One region of the Sporosarcina sp. FSL K6-5500 genome, then DNA from elsewhere that is predicted to be linked to it. Evidence: a T-box and tRNA genes for the amino acid it is inferred to sense, from the RefSeq annotation. Region 1 holds a T-box; the other holds one or more tRNA genes.

What was found. The T-box of region 1 lies ahead of metG (methionine--tRNA ligase). A T-box ahead of a tRNA ligase gene usually reads a tRNA of that ligase, here a tRNA-Met.
Region 2: it encodes a tRNA-Met, which carries the amino acid that the T-box ahead of metG (methionine--tRNA ligase) is inferred to sense. The anticodon was not compared.

Annotation. Positions count from the first base shown of each region.
Region 1 is NZ_JBBOTP010000001.1:3,980,474-3,988,363, reverse strand. Features, by position in the region: gene MKX62_RS18980 (hypothetical protein) at 1-221, opposite strand, end outside; gene MKX62_RS18975 (class I SAM-dependent DNA methyltransferase) at 383-1,150, opposite strand; gene MKX62_RS18970 (aminoglycoside phosphotransferase family protein) at 1,276-2,211, opposite strand; gene MKX62_RS18965 (class I SAM-dependent methyltransferase) at 2,460-3,086, opposite strand; gene metG (methionine--tRNA ligase) at 3,499-5,130, opposite strand; T-box leader at 5,182-5,450, opposite strand; gene MKX62_RS18955 (hypothetical protein) at 5,729-6,217, opposite strand; gene MKX62_RS18950 (GNAT family N-acetyltransferase) at 6,341-6,901, opposite strand; gene MKX62_RS18945 (serine hydrolase domain-containing protein) at 6,956-7,890, opposite strand, start outside.
Region 2 is NZ_JBBOTP010000001.1:1,548,142-1,556,031, reverse strand. Features, by position in the region: gene mazG (nucleoside triphosphate pyrophosphohydrolase) at 1-1,200, shown strand, start outside; gene MKX62_RS07215 (RNA-binding S4 domain-containing protein) at 1,187-1,477, shown strand; gene yabP (sporulation protein YabP) at 1,566-1,862, shown strand; gene yabQ (spore cortex biosynthesis protein YabQ) at 1,859-2,326, shown strand; gene MKX62_RS07200 (FtsB family cell division protein) at 2,381-2,800, shown strand; gene MKX62_RS07195 (S1 domain-containing RNA-binding protein) at 2,930-3,358, shown strand; tRNA gene MKX62_RS07190 (tRNA-Met) at 3,806-3,879, opposite strand; gene MKX62_RS07185 (SpoIIE family protein phosphatase) at 4,094-6,511, shown strand; gene tilS (tRNA lysidine(34) synthetase TilS) at 6,599-7,890, shown strand, end outside.

The DNA.
Region 1 (7,890 bases):
TCTATTGAAAGATATGGATCGAATGAATAAACTTTATCCCATTCAAATGGGGTAAATGTGGTCAAATTCACCTTTTTATTAGTTGCATTTTTTGATGAAATTTCATTTTTAAGTAATTTGAAATTAGAATCCCATATATCTTCTTTAAAAGGATTCATAACGAGTAAACTTACACATACAAGCAAAAACATTAAAATAACAACATATTTCCTTTGCTTCATAGTACATATCCCCCCTTTGTCAATGGGTTGCAAATTACTTCCATTAGTTAGACGATCAGTATGACAAAAGGTTCAAATTATTAGCAAAATACAATAAAAGCTGCGCCGATTTAATACTAGAGAGGAGCCGGATTTCGATGTATCTTAGAATTGGGCTCCTTTCATTTTCTAACTTTACACACATACACCATAGAAGTACTTTTCACATTGAGCTCATTTTTATCCCAATCACCATATACCTGCAAGATTTCAAACCCATTCTCTTTAAGCACTCTTTCCATTTCGAGTGGAAATGAATAGCGTAATGAAATGCCATCTTGCTCTTTAGCAATTAAGGTTTCTCCTTGATAAATTTGTCGATCAGTATGGCAATGTAAGATCTGTGTCATCGAATTGTATTCTTCACGGTGAAATTCGATAATTTGATTACCATTATTATCGCTATACTGTTGCTCATATTCATCAACAGCTGCCAACTCATGTAGTAAAGGATTTCGCGTGTCAAAAATAAAAATTCCATCCTCTACCAGATGTTGTCGGACAGATTGTACTAAGTCATCTTGTACTTCATTCGTTAGGAAATGTTGAAAGGAATTCCCAGTCATAAAAACTAACGAACTTTTGACGGGTAAATTCAACTTCGTGCAGTCTTGCAGTAAAAACTCAATCGATACCTTTTGTTCTTTCGCCTTTTGCTTTGCACGTTCCAACATACCCTCATGCAGGTCAACACCAACCATTTGAAATCCACGTTTTGCCATAGGAATGGTAAGTCGGCCTGTACCACACGCTAATTCAATAATCGGATGATCTAGCTTGGCCAATTCTAAAATCAAGTTCAAATCCTTCTGATAACCTTCATATAAGTGGTCATACATTTCAGGATCAGCATATTTCTCAAAGTTTTCTTCAAATACATTCCTACTCATACATTCTTCCCTCCACAATTGCATATTCCAATGGTGTAGCAATAGGAAAGCAACCTTCAAAATTACTTTTCCACAAACGAGAATTCCCGCAACATTGAAATACGCATAATAAATTCAGACTTAACCTAACAATTTAGACTATAGCTTGAAGGATCGTATACGATCTTGATAAGCCCTTCAAAAAGGTGTCTCTGGGATGGATTAGCCCAATCATCCTCTACATCGGCCATTAACCACATAACCTCATCTAGAAAAACATGCTCTACTGCTTTTTCCCAATAAACGTAATCTAGATCGGTAAGACTACTATATTTTTTATAGCCTTGCAGGAATAATTGCCATTGTTCAGGCGTAAATGGTTTGTCTGGAGCGGTTGATAATTCATTATGAAATAAAAGTAGGGCTAATGCTACATCAAAAATACGTGGAATCCAACTGGCATTATCAGGATCTATTAAATAAGGATCTGGTGTATAGATTAAGTTATTCGCTTTGAAGTCATGTGGAGTGAGTACAAATTGCAAACCGCTATTTTTCAATTCTTCTTGCTGATTAACTACTTCTACTAATTTCTTTTTCAGTTGAATACCTTCAATTTTAAAATCATAACGTGCAGCGTATTTTTCTATCTTTTGAACACTCTCTGCCACTTCGTCCACATTAAAATCAAAAACATCATATTCTTCTAATTCAAACGTATTTTCCATGGGCGAAAGGCTGTGTATTTCCCCCAATAGTTTGCCTGCTGCTATGATTTCGTCATCTTTACCGGAATACTGCGCTCCCTTAATAAATGGATAAACTACATATGTATCCTCTCCGATTGATTGAGGGTTTTCCACACTTAAACTAACTGGTGTTACCACATTTACTCCATTTTCTTTTAAGTTGGTCGTATACCTCATCAGTCTTTGTGCACGCTCAATTGGTCTCTGTGTTTTCTTAACAATAAAATCATTCATTTCACTGTTAACTCGATATACCGGGGAGAAAGGATAAATACTTTTCGGTTCTTCTTGAGTTTGAAAGCCGAATCTTTTTAATACTGCTAGTCCATTCATTATGTTTCCCCCATATCAATTTACTTTATTGATAGATTTATCGCCTAGAATACTTTTAAATTGAAAGTCGCTTTTTAAATATTCACGTAGTGTAACCTCCTTATTTTATAGTGTAGAAAAATCGAAACTAACCATTAAATGCCACTGACTCTTACACGAGTTCAAAGTTAATAACCACCTTCATTAATTACAGAAAAAATGAGTTGCCGAAACAACTCAATTTATCATTTCGACTATAAATTTTATATTTACCTCGTAACCATGAATACACCGCCACAATGCGATACGCGATGAAATTCACATTTACAAACGTTTTTTAACGAGTATTTGATTTCATTGGAGACTAAATAAAACTCATCCTCATCCCAATATTCAATGCTATTATGTCTACAAATATCAAGCTCCTTACGTGTATGAAATGCAATATCCCCAATGAATATTTTCCCATTCGCTGAAAGTAGAGGTAGCAAACTCTTGATAAAGGTGATTTTCTCTTCATCCGCAATATGATGCAGCGCATATGTGCTTATAATAAAGTCATACTTATTGACTTCAAAAGAATCAGGAAAGCCCTTGGTAATATCCCACTCCACCAAATTTGCCATTGGCATTTTAGACTGAGCAACCGCAATCATCTGAGTAGAAAAATCTAAACCATCAATGCGATGCCCATTTTCATAAAGTCGACTCGTTAAAGCCGCTGTGCCAAACCCTATATCTAAAATGGTTGATTGCTGCTTTTGCATGACCTCATTAAAAATAGTATTCAATATTTTTTTGTATCCAGCAAACGGATACAAATTATTTTCTTCACACACTTGTACTGTTTGATCATAGTCATTCGCCCATAAATTAAATCCTTGCTGATTTAACATGAATGCTCCCCCTATAATTCGAACGAGCAATCGAGCATTCCTTTTTATTTAAAAATAGTCTTTTTAAACAATTTAATTTACCCGATTAGTCGCCGATCGTTTCCCCTAAGACGTTGCATCGATAGATAATAGTAGTTTTTTTCATAATAAACTCCACCTTTCATAGATACATAGATATTATCATAATATTTCGCATTTCGGAACCACTCAATATGAAATGATTTTTTTGAGGGATATAGCGCAACTCATATTTTGTGAAATAGTTTAGTATTGAAGACTTTCTGACAAAAGATTTAGCCTTATCCAGCATTTGATTTTTCCCATCAACGCTTCCTAGGGAGAAAGCCCTCGATGTTATTAACTTACAACGTTGAATAGCGGTTTAGTTATTGTTATACTCTCGAGCCTTTGCTTATATTGCATTCAATTTCAACTTTTCTAATTCGATCTCAATCTGATTTAAATCGATTCGTTCAAATAAAGGACTTACTTGAAAGGTTTGATATATTGATTTTTCTATGGGTTCCCAAGTAAATGGTGCTAAATTCAACATTGCTTTTACTTTATCACTTGAAAAAGGTAGGAATGGCGATAATAACTGAGCACAATTTGCAATAATATGCACACATGTAAGTAAAATATTCTTGCACTCTTCCCTGTTCTCATGGATTTCTTTCCAAGGTTGTTTTGTATCAAAGTATTTATTTCCGAAGCGAATGGTTTCAAAAATCGTTTCAATCGCTTGTTTGAAATGACCTTGTTCAATCAAGTGACCAATCTCACCATATCTAGATTGAGTCATTTCTACAATATCTAAATCCAGGTTACCAGAAACAGCCCCTTCAAATGATTTGTCAATAAACTTCAACGTCCGATTTACGAGGTTACCGTAAGCACCAAGAAGCTCAGAATTATGACTGAAAATGAATTCACGCCACGAAAAATCAGCGTCTCTATTTTCAGGTGCATTTGCAGTTAGAAAGTATCGAATGGAGTCAGGATCATAACTTTCCAAAATGGCGGGAACCCACACAGCCCAGTTTTTGCTCGTTGATAGTTTCATTTTTTCTAATGTTAAGTACTCGTTTGAAACGATATGTGTTGGAAAAGCGTCCTTTCCAATACCCGATAAAATAGATGGCCAAATAATCGAGTGGAAGGGAATGTTGTCTTTCCCATGTACATAGTAAGATACGGTCTCTTCATTCCAAAAAGCTTCATCACTTTGATTAGTGTCAATCGCCCATTGTTGACTGGCCGAATAATAACCTGATACTGCTTCAATCCAAACGTACACTTTTTTATCCTCATAACCTTGTACTGGGACACTAACTCCATTTTGTAAATCTCTGGACACAGCGCGGTCATGTAAACCTTCTGTCAAATATCTTTCTGATAAATGGATGGCATTTTCTCTCCACGCTTTGTTTGCCCGAACCTTCTTAACTTGCTCTTCTAGCTCATGTTGAAATGAACTTAATGAAAAGTAGAAGTGTTCCGTTGCCTTTGTGGTTGGTTCATTGCCACAAATTTTGCATTTACGGTCAATTAAATCAAGCGGATCAAGGATGGTTGAACAATTATCACATTGATCCCCACGAGATGGATGTCCACAGTTCGGACAAACTCCCTCCACATAGCGATCTGGTAAAAATTGGTAGTCAAACTCACAATAGGTTTGTTCAATCTCTTTTTTATAAATATATCCATTCTCAAGTAGCTGCAAGAAAATCCGCTGGACAACTTCATGATGTTGTTGACTATCCGTTCTGGAATAAAAATCATAACTAAATCCCAGTATCGCAAAGCTTTCTATAAATTCTTGATGATAGCGATCTGCGATATCTTGAATCGCTAGCCCTTCTTGATTGGCCCTAATCGAAATAGGTGTACCATTACAATCGCTACCAGACACATATAAGACGGATTCACCCTTTAGTCGGTAATACCTCGCTAAAATATCCCCCGGTAACAACGCTGCGATATGACCTAAATGCAATGACCCATTGGCATATGGCCACGCGCCCCCAATTAAAATGCTCAAACCAATTCCTCCTTTTTAGGGCATACAAAAAACCCCGCCACTTATCGTATCGATAAGGACGAGGTTAATATTTCACTCGTGGTACCACCTTAGTTCACAAATAGCTCACGCCACTTGTCTTAGTAAGTACGTCGCTACAAATCCTGCGAGTATACTTTGACATTTGTAACAAGTGCCAAATCTTGTTGCAGCCTACTCATCCGCGGATTTTCAGTGCAAAGCTCGGAGATCATGTTCATCAGACTAGTTTGCTTCATTTCCACCAACAGAAGCTCTCTATATAACATCGTCTCATTACTTTTCCTCGTCATTGCCGTTTGATATAAGGTTTGAATTGATTATAGAGAAGTGTGTGTGTAAATGCAAATAATAAATAAACGTATTTCGTGGTCATGTTAACCATACTTGTATCACAACGTCAGCGATACACTACAGTGGATTATTACAAGTAAAGGAGTCACCATGCATTACATATGGGATTTGTGAATAATGAGTTGCCCCAAAAATTATTTCGATTGTAAAACTTAATCTAGTTACTTTTATGTAAGTTATTTCCTCATTTAGAGTATGCCATTTTGAGAACTTATATTCATTGTAATTATAATGTATTCTGTATAATTATATTTAAAATCTCTAATTTATCCAAGTCCTTATTGTTATTTTTTGTTCTTCTATAGCCATCTTCTAGCGATTTATTATAGACTTTAACGAAATCCAAAATCGTAGGTAAATAGTATTCTGAACCAGCATCTTCAAATAGGTTTAAACTTGTATAATCTACATCCGCAAATTCCAATAAATCTTCCGTAAAAGCAAACCCAATTTTAATATCATTTTTAATAAATTCATGTTCCTGTAAGTTAACCATTCTATAGCCTAGCTGTTCCATGGTATGTTGGAGAAATTTCCATTTTTCTTCTAAATAAGTTAAGGGCACAAGTATATCAATATCTTGAGGAGAAAAGTCGATATTTGTTACTTTTCCAAGACCTAATGAACCATATAAGACGGGTACAATGTCTAACTGTTGGTTTAATAATCCAGAAATACATATAAATTCTTCATATAAATAATGTTCTCTATTCATAATTTCCCCTTCTATCAGTCAAAACTATATTTATATATAGTAGTAACTTTCACTCGTTTTTTTTGCACAGAAATCGATTCGGTATTAAAGTTATTTATCATCTTTTGGTGAAAATTTAGCACTCTATTTTCCACTCCACTCATGAACTAAAATACTGTATAAAAGGGAATCACGCCATCCATCTTTTAGTAATAAATCCTCACGTATTCTACCTTCTTTTGTCATGCCTATTTTCTCTAGCACCTTTGATGAAGCAACATTTCTTGGGTCGCATGTCGCATAAATACGATGGAGATTAAAATTTTTAAAACTGAATTCAATTACCAATTTCGCTGCCTCTGTTGCATATCCCATTCCCCAAAAATCTGGATTTATAATGTAGCCAATTTCTCCGATTTTATTGCTATAATCTTGGATATTTAACTCAGCTGCCCCAATCATGTTTCCGTTTCCCCTTAAAATTATGGCAAATACAAATCGACTTCTTGGTTTCTTTTTTGCATCTACAATAACTTTTTTTACAAACTCTTCAGATTCCTCCTCAGAGTTTGGTCCCCACGGTTGGTACTGACACACTAGTTGTTGCGATGCATATTTATGAACATCTACCCAATCTTTCTCCTCAATTTCTCGCATTATTACTCTTTCACTTTTAAGATATTCCCCAATCAAAAAAATCCCCATATCTAACTTTCCCACTCTCCTCTTCGTCAATTTTAATAAGGTTCAAGTCATTCTTTATTTAAAGGCTTGGAACCTTGTCAGTTCCTCTTCAATTCCATTCATAATGTCAGATGCTCCTGTTGACTTGTTTGAGCATACAACAACTATTTGAGATGAATTGGGAAAATAAGCGGAGTGAAAGCTAACTCCAGGATCATAGCCCATTACATGATACTTAAATACACCTTTTTCATTTTTCTTAATCCATATGCCATATCCATAAAAGCTATCTTCATCGACTTGAGTATGAGCCGTGAGTAACTGATTGGTTAGTACCTCATTTAGAAGTCGATGGTTCATCAAGGCTTCCCATAGCCTAACCATATCTTTTGCTGTTACATATGCTCCGCCATCCGAACCGCCTTTTACTGGTAGTGAATAAATATTCGTTTTCCATGTTCCGTCTGAATTATCTATATACCCTAAAGCAGTCCCTTGCGGAAGAGCATCAAACGCAAAGTATCCTGATTCTAACATGCCGACTTCTTTAAAAATACGTTCTTCAACGTAGTCAGTAAAGACAAGTCCACTTACTTGTTCAACTATCAAACCTAGCAAAATATAACCTGCATTATTGTAGTGAAACCGCCCTACTTTCGGAGATTTCATGTGCTCATTTTGAAAAAGTGGCAAAAAGTCGCTCAAACGTCTTAAGTGATACATCGGATTTTTGACCCACAGTTCCTCAAAGTCATCCATGACTTCTTCATCGAAATAATCTGGCATTCCTGTAGTATGCGTCAGTAAATGGTGGATGGTTATCTTTTCGTCTAAATACGGAAAATCCAAATCAAGACATTCTCCTATAGTCGTATCAAAAGATAGTTTTCCTTCTTCTACAAGCTGACAAATTGCAATTGAGGTGAAAAGCTTACATCCAGACGCTATTCCATATCGAGATGTTGTTTGATTTTTTAATTGTTCAGAACGATTAGCATAACCATAGCTTA
Region 2 (7,890 bases), 2.4 Mb from region 1:
CATCCGCTTGTTGCGGAACGGACAGTCCAATTATTAGTCGAGAAAGAACGCGAAGGTTTAATCCAAATGGAAATTGCGGGTGGAAATAGTTTTCTTGACCCGATTTTTGCAGCGTTGCGCATCGATCCGATTGAAGGGTTTCAGCTACTCGATGGTACGGATATGAAACGCGATGATGTCCAGATGAAGCAACATATTTTAATTGGACAAGTGTACGATGCGTTCGTGGCATCTGAAGTGAAACTGTCATTAATGGAGAAATACGCCTACGACCATCCAGTGACGGTTGTAACGGCGGCAGGTTCTACGGGCGAGCAATTGATTACAGTTCCGCTATTTGAACTGGACCGTGTCACTGAAATTAATAATTTGACTACCGTTTATGTACCGCCTGTAGTTGAAAGAGAAGCGCGATTGAAAGATTGGTCGACGTTCAGGGAAATCATCGCTGCACTGCGCGCTCCGGGCGGGTGCCCATGGGATCGTGAACAGACGCATGCATCGTTGAAGCGGTATTTGCTTGAAGAAACACACGAACTGCTTGAGGCGATTGATAGTGAAGATGACGACGCAGTGATTGAAGAGCTTGGTGATGTACTGTTACAAGTATTCCTTCATGCTCAAATTGGCGAAGACGACGGTTATTTTGCCATGGAAGATGTGCTTCAATCGGTAGGATCGAAAATGATTCGCCGCCACCCTCATGTTTTTGGAGATAAAAGCGTGGTAAATTCAGAAGAAGTTCTGCAAAATTGGCAAGAAATTAAGCAACAGGAAAAACCGCAAGCCGACTCACTCTTGGAAGGTCAAGAACGTCCTTCTTCATCACTTTTAACGTCACTTAATTATCAAAAAGAGGCGGCAAAGGTTGGGTTTGATTGGCCAACGATTGACGGTGCTTTAGAAAAATTTGATGAAGAATGGTTGGAGTTCCGTAAAGAACTAGAGAGTGGTACGAAATACAGTCAAATGGACGAGCTAGGTGACGTTCTGTTCACAATTGTTAATATTTCACGCTTCCTCAAGTTATCTCCAGAAGAAGCAATGGTCCATGCAAATCAAAAGTTCAACAGACGGTTTTCATTTGTCGAAAAGAGTGTGAAAGATGGACAAGGCAAGTTTACTGACTATACACTTGATGAACTTGAAGAGTTTTGGAAACTAGCAAAAAAAGGGGAAGATAATGATGAGACTCGATAAATTTTTGAAAGTATCTCGACTAATTAAAAGACGGACACTCGCAAAACAAGTAGCTGATCAAGGGCGTATAACAATAAATGAAAAAGTGGCAAAAGCGTCATCGGTTGTAAAAGAAAGCGATGAATTGGCGATCCGTTTCGGTCAGAAGATTGTAACGGTTAAAATTAACATGCTGAAAGAGACGACGAAAAAAGACGATGCAGCCTCAATGTACACGATTTTGAAGGAAGAGAAGCTTGAAAAAGTGGAACCGGAATTCATGGATGATGAAGACTGAACAACATGACAGGGAATTTTCCTGTCATGTTTTTTTATGTCCTAGCATAAGATAGCTGTGAACGTACAAGCAAAGGGGGAAGCATATAATGCAATTTCAAACTGATAGTCCTACGTACGCAATTCCATCAGGAGACCATGTCGTCACTATGCGCAACAGAAAACGGATGGATCTCACATCTGTAAAATCAATCGACCGCTTCGATCAGGAAGAATTTCTCGTTCGAACATCGCAAGGATTATTGCAAATCCGGGGAGAGGAACTGCGCATTGTTCATCTCGATGTCGATAAAGGGCTTCTAACGCTAGAAGGAACGGTCGGCACTATTCAATACGATGAAGAAGAATCAGGTTCAAAAGGTTTCCTCCATAAATTGTTTGGATGAGTCTATCCGTTCAATTTCTTAGCCTGCTTGCTATGATTGGGACGGGCATTGTTGCTGGGGCATTCATGGACATGATTGGAACAAGTACCGCGCACGCCGGGAAGAAATCGATTATTCGAAAGCGTGCGGTTTGGCTCGAAGTCATTGGATGGGTACTCGTCGGATGTTGGACGTTTTACATCCTTTATCTCGTCAGGGATGGGGCGTGGCGGATATATGATCCAGTTGCACAGATTAGTGGAATGCTGCTATACGTAACTATTTTTTATAAGCCGTTCCGGTTTTTCGGGAGGATCTTGTTGGTGTTGTTAATAAGGCCGCTCTTGTTCCTCGTGCGTCTGATTGTATCTATTATCAGTCTAGTCATTCGTTTTATAGTGAAAGTCTTTGCAGTCCTCTTTACACCATTTGTTAAAATATTCCGTATCATTTCCGGAAAACTCTTTAAAAGAAGGGTGAAATGATATATAATTTATGGACTAACAAATTGTAGTGTGTGAAGAGGGGAAGTGCAGGACGTGGAACAGAAACAGCAGAGGAAATCGTCCGAAAGGGTCGCATCGATTCAAACTGAATATGTCCGCTCACTTCAAAAGAAAGAGACTAGGAAGAATGCGCGGAAAGTCCGTTTATACCGTAGACTGGCTGTGTTTGCTATTGTGGCAGCCGTTATTCTAGGTGGTCTGACGAATATGTTCATCAACCAGAAACAGACGTTGGCAGCGAAAGAGTTGCAAAAAGTCGAGGTGCTGGCCCAGCTTGAAGGGGTACAGGAAGAACAAGAAATGCTAAAAAGACAACTTGTGAAATTGAATGATGATGACTATATCGCAAAACTTGCACGCAAGGAATATTTCTTGTCTGAAAAGAGCGAAATCATTTTTTCAATACCCGAAAACAATAGAAAAACAGATGAACAAGACAAAGGAAAAGAGTAGTCTTATTGACACTCTTTTTTTATTGGCTATAATGGAAGTAAGGATCCTGCAATTTGCAGGGCTCATTAATACGGTTGCAAGGCTCCCAGCGCGGGGCCCGCTTAAATTTTAAGGAGGAGCATTTTTTTTATGTCAATTGAAGTAGGCAGCAAGCTAGAGGGTAAAGTAACAGGAATCACAAACTTCGGGGCGTTTGTTGAGCTACCGAATGGCTCAACAGGCCTGGTCCATATCAGTGAAGTGGCGGACAATTATGTCAAGGACATCAACGATCATTTTAAAGTCGGTGACATGGTTGAAGTGAAAGTGATGAACGTCGGTGCAGATGGTAAAATTGGGTTGTCGATTAGAAAAGCGAAACCTGAATCTGAACAGCGTCCAGAACGTCCTCAGCGCCCGCAACGTCCGCGTCAAGGTGGTGGCCGTCCTGCTATGGATCGCCCAGAGAACTTTGAACAAAAAATGGCAAAGTTCATGAAAGATAGCGAAGAGCGTCTCTCTACTTTGAAAAGAGCGACAGAATCGAAACGCGGTGGCCGTGGCGCAAGCAGAGGGTAACTTGCTAGCTGTTTCAATTCATGAAAAAGTGTACGAATAGTATGAAGAAAAGTAGTGAACAAAGGGAATGACCCTTGTTCGCTGCTTTTTTGTGCGGAGAATTGTAATGTTAAATGGTGAAACTGTCACGGAAATCGTGAACTGTCATGGCAAATGACGAAACTGTAATGGCAATCGTCTGAACTGTCATGTCAAATGGCGAAACTGTGATGGCAATCGCGAATTGTCATGGTAAATGGTGAAACTGTGACGGCATTCGTCTGAACTGTCATGGTAAATGACGAGACTATCACGGGAAATCACATAAACCGTCACAGCTCCCCAAACAATCGCGCATTTTTTCATTGCAAAAAAAGCAGTTCCTACATCGAGAATTCACGATGTAGGAACTGCTTTTTTAGTAATTTATTGTCCAACTCCTGGACGGTTGTATCTGCATTTCATAAATGGCGGCAGAGGGGATCGAACCCCCGACCTCACGGGTATGAACCGTACGCTCTAGCCAGCTGAGCTACGCCGCCTTCGTATATTCTAGTTAGCACTTGTTTCCGCTTGATCAGAACAACAATACTTATAATACAAGTGAATCAATGCAGTGTCAACCCGTCTTAGGAAAAAAGAAAAAACAGTTCGGAATGAGTCGAAACATTTTGTTTTCTTGTTGTCATGAACAGACAATTTCTTTCCATCTGCCTATGTATACTCAAGGCATAGCAGACATAGGGGGAATGAGGAATGAAACTAATTGATCATTTAGCACGTCCAGTGGGCCATCCAATTGGTATGTATGTCGAGATGATTGGAAAACGAAAAATGCACATTTTAGTTGCGACTCTATTCTTGTTTGGATCTTTTTTCTTGTCGCAAGCCGTATTGTTCGATGCAGCGGTTCCTTTTTTCTTGCCAGTGTGGGCACTTGCACGGGCTCGCTTCAGAAAGCATCTCATATGGGTGTTCATTGGTGGGATGTTTGGAAGTGCATTCCTTGGTCTTGGACAGGCTGTTATCCATCTATTGATGCTCGCGTTATTTAATGCGGTTATTAAATATCCGATCATGCGAAAATCAGTACCGCTAACAGTAGCAGGATGTATTATCATTGTTCAAGTGTTGTGGCAGTTCATTATGCATATCGGGCAACCACCAGTAAATGTTCAATTATATATTGGCTTTGAAGCAGTTCTTGCTTTGTTCATGACTTTTTTCCTCTTTGTTGCTTTTCCTGCCGCAGATCGAATCTTCTTTGGTAAATGGACACCTGAACGACTTGGAGCGGCTTGCCTTGTCGGTGCGCTGGCTACAACTGGAATGAGTGGACTTATGCTAGGTCCTGTTTCGGTTTCAGGTACACTCATTCATCTGACAATTTTGCTTGCGGCGCTAGTGGGAGGGCTTCCATTTTCAACAACAATCGCAATGATCATCGCTGCTATTGTGGGGGTAGCAGAATTGTCCTTCACTGGAATGATGGCGGTGTATGGTATGACCGGATTTTTTGCAGGCACACTCCGCCGTTTCGGGAAAATTGGCATCGTGTTAGGAGGGGCCTCTGTATCGGGATTTTTCCTTATGTATGATCTGACCTTGCCTCTTGATACTTCACACTTTATAACACTCGCAACCGCGACGATTATTTTTTTACTGATCCCTTCGAAAAAACTAGAGTCGATTAAACGCATTTTTTATCCGGAGAATACAGAGACTACTGACAAACAACAAAAATGGTTAGCAGAGCGGCTCGATGATCAACTAGCTGATTTCAAAAAGTTCTCTGAATTTATGTCGACGCTTGTTGGCGACCGATCTTCCCCCCACGATAATGCAGATGTATTACCTCAGCAGGTTATTCCAAAAACTTGCCAGTCTTGTTTCCGTTATGCCAAGTGCTGGGAAGGTGCAGATAATGATATGGGCGGGCTTCTTAGTGAGTGGGAAATGACCTATTCTATGACGAAAAAAGCTAAGCGTCATCGTGTTGAGGAAAAGATTAAATATAAGTGCGTCCGATTCAATGGATTAGTTACGGAACTTGAGGAACAAGCTGCCAGTCGTTTATTGACGGGACAACTTCAGCATGGACGAAAAATGCTTGCCCTCCAGTTGCGTGATATGAGCACCCATCTGGACAAAATCATGAATGAAGTAAAAGAAGATTTGACTGTTTATAAGCCTGCCGAGGAAGATTTGGCAAAACGGCTCCAAGAGAAAGGTATTGAGTACTTCCAGATTGATGTTTTACCAGGAGAGAGGGGTGCGCGTCGCATCATCTGCTGTATTCCTGAGAAAAGATCTGATTTTGAAACGGATACGACAGTTGCGGAAAGGTTTATACTGCCAATTCTTGAAGAAATGTACGATGAGCCATTCCGGGTCGCCAAGTCTGCCGTTTTACAGGACCCTTTTCCACATATACAACTAACGTTTGGTTCGGCAGTTCGTTTTACCCTTGATTATGGTATCGCGGCAACAGCAGGCGGCGAAACATTTCACGCCGGTGATGCATATGAAGTGTTCCCAATTCATGAAGGGTTGACGGCGGTTTTGTTGTCAGATGGAATGGGCCAGGATTTAAATGCATATCGTGAGAGTCGAAAGGTAATTCGTTTAATGCGAGAATGTTTGGACCGGAAAATGGATCCTGAAACAGCCATGCATACGTTGCATTATATGATGTCTTTGAATGGGCTTGATGATATGTACGCCACGCTTGATCTGGCCCTCGTAGATTTGCAAGATGGTCGCATTTGGTCTTGGAAGGCAGGATCGATGAGCACATATATTAAACGCGGTGACGACTTTTTAAGACTGGATAGCAAATCGGTCCCTGTCGGTTTTCTTCCATCCTTTTCTGTGGAGGCAAAAAAAGAAGAGTTGAAGTCAGGAGACATTATACTTATGTTAACGGACGGGATTTTTAATGGGGATATCCCGCTTGAGAAGCAAGAGAGGTCGTTGTACAGTACGCTTGAAAAATATGGAGGATTCGAATGTGACAAAATTGCAGACCGTATTATGCATGAAATGGAGCGGAAGTTTGGTGTGATTGGAGACGATCGTACTGTGTTAGTTATGAAAATCGATCATGTTCTGCCGAAGTGGTCAAGTTTCACACCCTATTCACAAACTATTTCCCGGGAAAGGGTCATCGGATGAATATGTAAGTAAGTGAGTCCCCTCCTTTAGATATTCTATGGTAAAATTCGAGTAAGAATAAATTAGAAAAGAGGAGGGAGCGGAGCAATGGATAAATTTAAACAGACGATATTCCGTTTTATCAAGGAATGGTCACTCATCGCTCCGGGGGACCGTATTTTAATCGCCTGTTCGGGTGGAGTAGATTCGGTAGCGCTTTTACATTTCATGGCTTCAAATCAAGAAAGCATGGAGATTGAAGTTGCCGCAATTCACGTCGATCATAATTTGCGCGGAGAAGAGTCCGCGGCAGACGGCACATTTGTGGCAAGGCTGTGTGAAGTGTATGGGATTCCTTTTTTTGGCGGAAGTGTCCCGGTTCCGGCTATTATCGAGAAAGACGGTGGCAATGTGCAAGCTGTCTGCCGAAATGGACGGTATGCATTTTTCGAGGAGATCATGACAAAGCACGGTTATGATGTTTTAGCAACGGCACATCACGCAGAAGATCAGTTGGAAACGGTCTTGATGCAAGTAACGAAAGGCAGTCAGCCATTGGGGATGTCGGTGAAGCGTGAAGTTGAAGGTGGAATTCTTATTCGACCTTTCCTTCCGGCTATGAAAGCGAACCTCTATTCATATGTTGGAGAGCATGAATTACATTTTCGAGAAGATCCAAGTAATGAAAGTGATGCCTATCTGCGTAATCGTTACCGTCACAAAATCGTTCCGTTTATTCTGGATGAAAACCCGGGAGCTGCTGAAAATGCAGTGAGAATGTCTGGTTATCTACAGGAAGATGAAGAATTGCTTGAAATGCTGGCGCAGGAACGTTTTGATGAAATTACTAAGTTCACAGAAGCGGGCCTGCCTGTCGTCGACGGAAATGCTTTTTCCCGCATGCACCAAACTTTACAAAGGCGGATAATTACACTACTATTGAGGTATCTTTACAATGGGGAAATTATGCCCGTAAAATATAATTCCGCGCTTATAAGTCAACTGTTACACCATCTATCTTCGCAAGACGGGAATGTATCCATTCACCTTCCACGCGGTTACCGATTCATTCGGGAATACGGCGTGCTGACGTTCGTTCGTGATACATCAATTGAAGAAGTGGAGTTGCAAAAAGTGTTGCCGAAAGGCGTTTGGACCCGTTGGGGAAATGATTTTCAGCTTTATTGGAATGAAGTGAGTAATCTCGATACGGAGTTATTCATGGATACTGATGACATCATGTATTTTGACTTGCCTCACTCTGCACTTCCCTTGTCTATCAGGAGAAGAGAGGATGGGGATCGAATCTTGTTGTCGGGGATGACACACCCGAAACGTTTATCCAGGTTGTTTATCGACGAAAAGGTTGGCATGACAGAACGCGACCGATTGCCGGTAAT